2 linked regions of the Candidatus Palibaumannia cicadellinicola genome follow. The protein of the gene in region 1 interacts with the protein of each later gene in a pairwise test. Links are inferred from orthologs where the notes say so. Each region holds a gene or a part of one and is shown in the gene's direction. Other genes may lie near its edges.

Evidence for each region. Proteins that work in one complex are often made in the same cells at the same time.
Region 2: the proteins of IM45_RS01625 (region 1) and IM45_RS00605 interact in binary tests that used the Escherichia coli proteins (3 or more experiments, as listed by UniProt). The link is inferred for Candidatus Palibaumannia cicadellinicola from one-to-one orthologs.

The regions. Positions count from the first base shown.
Region 1 is NZ_CP008985.1:347,427-350,410, reverse strand. Bases 10-2,914 are described here. They hold IM45_RS01625 (DNA polymerase III subunit chi), read left to right. Parts: upstream 10-1,191; coding sequence 1,192-1,638; downstream 1,639-2,914. Other genes in these bases: IM45_RS01620 (valine--tRNA ligase), read left to right, coding at 1,660-2,914; pepA (leucyl aminopeptidase), read left to right, coding at 10-1,179. Also shown: more of pepA, read left to right, coding at 1-9; more of IM45_RS01620, read left to right, coding at 2,915-2,984. UniProt on the Escherichia coli protein: Part of the beta sliding clamp loading complex, which hydrolyzes ATP to load the beta clamp onto primed DNA to form the DNA replication pre-initiation complex.
Region 2 is NZ_CP008985.1:130,460-133,303, reverse strand. Bases 1-2,765 are described here. They hold IM45_RS00605 (single-stranded DNA-binding protein), read left to right. Parts: upstream 1-1,042; coding sequence 1,043-1,489; downstream 1,490-2,765. Other genes in these bases: IM45_RS00595 (metal ABC transporter permease), read left to right, coding at 2,426-2,765; IM45_RS00600 (metal ABC transporter ATP-binding protein), read left to right, coding at 1,719-2,414; IM45_RS03745 (hypothetical protein), read left to right, coding at 1,579-1,722; gltP (glutamate/aspartate:proton symporter GltP), read right to left, coding at 1-357. Also shown: more of IM45_RS00595, read left to right, coding at 2,766-2,844. UniProt on the Escherichia coli protein: Plays an important role in DNA replication, recombination and repair. Binds to ssDNA and to an array of partner proteins to recruit them to their sites of action during DNA metabolism. Acts as a sliding platform that migrates on DNA via reptation.

The DNA.
Region 1 (2,984 bases):
CATGTCAAGGGTAGAAATACGTATTGGAAAGTACGCCAGGCTGTGGAAACAGCTCAAGATTCACTCTATACTTTCAATCAATTCAAAAGTAATAAAAAAGAGCTACGGCGACCACTACGTAAAATAGTATTTAACCTATCGACACGTAGTGAGTTAATTAGCGGTGAACGCGCTATACAACATGGTCTAGCTATTGCTACTGGCATCAAAGCTGCTAAAGATCTATCAAATATGCCACCTAACATCTGCAACTCAGCCTATCTAGCATCTCATGCTCGCTTATTAGCGAATAGCTACAGCAATAATACAACAATCATGGTATTTGGCGAAAAAGAGATGAAAGAGTTGGGAATGAACGCTTATTTAGCTGTAGGCCAAGGTTCTACCAACGAATCACTAATGTCAGTTATCGAATATCATGGTAATCCAGATCGAGAAGCCCGTCCGATAGTACTAGTTGGTAAGGGGCTTACTTTTGATTCCGGTGGTATTTCTATTAAACCCTCCGACAATATGAATGAGATGAAATATGATATGTGTGGTGCTGCCACTGTCTATGGCGTTATGTGCGTGGCACTAGCATTAAACTTACCTCTGAATATTATTGGAGTCCTGGCAGGCTGTGAGAATATGGTTGATGGTCATTCGTTACGGCCGGGAGATATACTCACTACTCTTTCCGGACAGACTGTGGAAGTATTAAATACTGATGCTGAGGGTCGTCTGGTACTATGCGATACTCTTACTTACGTGGAACGTTTTAATCCAGAAATTGTAATTGATATCGCTACTTTAACAGGCGCTTGCATTATTGCATTGGGACATCATCTAACCGGGCTCATGTCTAACCAAAATCAACTATCTAATGAACTCCGTAGCGCTGCTGAGCAGGCTGGAGATCGTGTCTGGCCTTTACCGCTGGTAGATGAGTTTCAGGAACAACTTGAGTCTCACTTTGCCGATATGACTAATCTTGGTGGGCGTCCTGGCGGAGCTATTACCGCTGGTTGTTTTTTGTCTCGCTTCGCACAGAAATATCATTGGGCACATTTGGATATTGCAGGTACCGCCTGGAATTCTGGAAAAACTAAGGGCGCTACCGGGCGTCCGGTGGCAATGTTATCGCAGTTCTTACTCAATCGTTCCGCTTTTAGTTGTGATGAGTCAATAGATAAATGACAGACTCATTACATGAAACAAGTAACCTTCTATCTCCTCGACCAGCATGTCATAATAAACGGATTAATCACCATGGAACAACTCGCTTGTAATCTAGCTGTTCTCCATTGGCGTGCAGGAAAACGGGTACTTATAGCTTGTGAAAACTATAAACAGGCAATAAAACTAGATAATGCACTATGGACACAAACTCCAGCAGCTTTTATTCCGCATAATCTAGTAGGTGAAGGACCGCAAGATGGCGCTCCGGTAGAAATATATTGGCCGCATCAACATCGTCATGTACCACGTGATTTGATGGTAAACCTACTACCTGCGTATATTGATTTTGCTTTGTCTTTCCATGAAGTAATTGACTTCGTACCTGATGAAGAATATCTCAAACAGTTGGCACGTAAACGGTATAAAGCTTATCGTAGTGTTGGCTTCCAATTAATTACCGCTAAACCGCTATCTTAGTATATTAGTGCATTGACTACTATGGACAAAACATACAATCCGACAACAATCGAGCAACCGTTGTACGAGCACTGGGAAAAACAAGGTTATTTCAAACCTAATGGTGATCCAGGCAAACCGAGCTACTGCATCATGATCCCTCCCCCTAATATTACCGGTAGCCTACATATGGGACACGCTTTCCAGCAGACTCTTATGGATATCCTCATCCGCTATCAGCGAATGCAAGGTAAAAATACTCTTTGGCAAGTAGGAACCGATCATGCAGGCATTGCCACACAAATTATGGTAGAGCGTCAAATATTTGCGGAAGAGGGTAAAACTCGCCAAGATTATGGGCGCAAAGCTTTTATCGATAAAATTTGGGAATGGAAAGCGCAATCAGGCGACACGATTACCAATCAGATGCGTCGTTTAGGATGTTCGGTGGATTGGGGACGAGAACGCTTTACTATGGACGCAGGATTATCCAATGCTGTAAAAGAAGTATTTGTCCGCCTGTATCAAGAAAATTTAATCTATCGTGGAAAACGTCTAGTAAACTGGGACCCCAAATTGCATACAGCTATATCAGATCTTGAAGTAGAAAATCGCGAATCCAGAAGCTCGATGTGGCATCTACGCTATCCACTCGCAGATGGCATTAAGACTATAGAAGGCTTGAACTATTTAGTTGTTGCCACAACACGTCCAGAAACGGTACTCGGCGATACTGGAATAGCAGTCAACCCTTATGATCTCCGCTATAAAAATATCATTAATAAATTTGTCTTGCTACCTTTGGTTAACCGTCGCATCAAGATCATAGCTGACGAAAATGTTGATATAACTAAGGGCACCGGTTGTATGAAGGTTACTCCAGCACATGACTTTCATGACTATGAAATCGGTAAACGTCACAAATTACCTGTTATTAATATTCTCACTTTTGAAGGTAAAATACGCCAAGAAGCAGAAATTTTTGATACCTATGGCAAAGTTAGCAACGTATACTCCAGCACTATTCCACAAGTATTCCGCGGTCTTGAACGCTTTGCGGCACGTAAAGCTATAGTAGCAGAATTTGACCGTCTTGGTCTGCTAGCTTTAATACAATCTCACAAGCTAATTTTACCTTATAGCGATCGCAGTGGCGTCGTAATAGAACCAATGTTAACTAATCAATGGTATGTACGTACTACACCACTTGCCAAAGTAGCAATGGAAGCGGTAGAAATGGGTGAGCTTAAATTTGTATCGAAGCAATATAAAAATATGTATGTTAGCTGGATGCGTAATATCCAAGACTGGTGTATTTCACGTCAGCTATGGTGGGGCCACCGTATTCCGGCTTGGTACGACGATCA
Region 2 (2,844 bases), 220 kb from region 1 along the record:
CGTGGCTAACGTTGAAATATCTATTGCCTGACCAGGATGAAAAATATTTGCCAAAGTTATTCCAAGAAGAATGGCTAGAGTAGTTATTATCTCAAAATAAAAAATTGTTTTTAAGCCTATGCTACCAAGCTTCTTAGCATCACCAATACCTGCGATACCTATGACTAACGTTGCGATAACAATTGGAACAACGATCATTTTTATCATGCGTATAAAAATCTCTCCGGCCGGAGAAAGGATATTTGTAATCATCCAATCGCGTAAATGATCTTGATCGTGTAAAATTACGCCTAGGATGATGCCCAGAATTAAAGCTAAAAATATTTTCCCGGCTAGTGTAAATTTTAACTGTTTCATAAACATGATTTTTTCCATATTCCATAGTTGGCTCATCATTGTCAGAAGGGTCTCCCTCCTTAATCCGTGTGAGTTCGTTGCCTGCTTCACTAATAGATATATAACTATTATCATGTAAAGTGGGGCGCTCAAACAGCGTTGATAAATTAAATAGCTCAAATCTACTTTTATGTTTTATATTTGACAATATCATTGTATTACATTTATAATAAAATACTTAAAGTTAAGAAAAAATACTTTAAGTATAGATATACAATCTTTAAATCAATAGCGAGAAATTACTACCAAAATAGGTGATGTTATTTTGAAGATGTTATCTAAGTCAGTAATCAAATAGTATTTGTGGATAATATCCTATTCCATAAGCTACTGAACCAAGAAAAATTAAACTTCTAATTAGTAAAATAGTGAAATACCTTTTATACCTATACCTACTAAAGTATTCCTGTTTTCTAAGATTGATAAATTTTTTTAATCTATCTGAAATTTGAAGATAGATAATTTTTATTAATACATACAATAACCTATTAATATTACGCTATAACACACAATTAAAAAGCTAAATCAACATCTAGCGGTAAAGATATCAATAACAAACAATCATTGTTCATTTATTTGAAAGATATGTTTTATTTATAATAAATGTTAAACTAACCCACTAAAATTATCTATTAGGAGATGCTCCATGGCTAGCAGAGGCGTGAACAAAGTGATTCTAGTAGGAAATTTAGGTCAAGACCCAGAAATACGCTACATGCCTAATGGTTGCGCTGTTGCTAATATCAATCTAGCTACATCGGAAAGCTGGCGAGATAAACAGACCGGTGATACCAAAGAAAAAACTGAATGGCATCGCGTAGTACTGTTTGGCAAGCTAGCAGAAGTGACCAGTGAATACCTACGTAAAGGCGCTCAAGTATATATAGAAGGTACTTTACAAACCCGCAAATGGCAAGATCAAAGCGGTCAAGATCGCTACACTACTGAAATCGTAGTTAATGCTGGTGGTACCATGCAGATGCTAGGTAGTCGCCAGAGTGGTTCAACAACACGTTCAAGTTTAATAGAGAATAAACCCACAACATTAAGCAATGAACCAAAAATTGACTTTGATGATGACATTCCCTTCTAAAGCTATCATGATTTTTATTAATAAAAATGTTGCCGGGAGGAACAAAATAAGATACGTTATATCATAACAACAAATTGGCGATTATGTATATGTTGTTCTTTCGTTCTCAACAACACTGTTCGTTAGGTCCGGTAATGCTTATCGCTGCTGCAGGCCTAACACGTATGCTACTGGCACTAACAGCTCTACTGCTACTATGGAAAGCTATTATTTGGTCATCGATGCTACCATGATACGATTACATAACTTGCAGACGGGATATAATGGTAAGAGCATAAGCAAACCGGTAAGCGGTAGATTTGAACGTGGTAGTATGACTGCAATTATTGGTGCTAATGGTAGCGGTAAATCTACTTTACTAAAAACTATTGCTGGACTATTACCTCCAGTAGGAGGACATCTTGATTTCGGTGATCAAAAAACTCGACCGCGTATTGGCTATCTACCGCAGCAAATAGATATAGATCGCCAGTTTCCGCTAAAAGTCTTTGAAGTCGTAGCAATTGGTTGCTGGCCAGCTACGGGCCTACTACGTAGTATTAATACTAAACAGCAAACTCTTATCTGGCAGGCGCTCACTCGAGTAGGATTAAATGATAAAGCACATTGCACTATTTGCTCTCTATCAAATGGACAGTTTCAGCGCATGTTATTTGCTAGGTTGCTGGTGCAACAAGCACCGTTAGTTTTACTAGATGAGCCATTCACAGGTATCGATCAACAGACTTGTAGCCTACTGATTACTTTTGTCCACCAACTACATAAACAAGGGTCAACTATTATAGTTGTGCTACATGACAACATAATAGTTGCAAAACATTTTCCAGCAACACTAATGTTGTCCCAATTAAATTATGCATGGGGACCTTCTGCTGATATTCTTATTAAATTTTTCACTCCTACACCCCTAAGCGTACAACACTAGAGGGTTTAATGATGATAAATCATCTCTTAGATCCTTTTATCTCCTATGGTTTTATGCGTCGCGCATTAGTTGCTTGCTTCGCACTATCTTTTAGTACTACTCCACTAGGAGTTTTTCTCCTGCTACGTCGTATGAGTTTAGTAGGTGATGCCCTTTCCCATGCTATTTTACCAGGTGTAGCAATTGGTTATCTTGTATACGGCATGTCGCGTGTTGCGATGGGAATCGGCGGTTTTATTGCTGGTGTAGTCGTCGCGGTGCTATCTGGTTGGGTTAGTACAATGACTCCATTGAAAGAAGACGCCAGCTTCGCTGGATTTTATCTTGGATCACTTGCGTTAGGTGTAATACTAGTATCGTTACGTGGTTCCAGCGTAGATTTAGAACATTTACTATTTGGTTCTATTCTTAGTATCGATAACAATGCTAT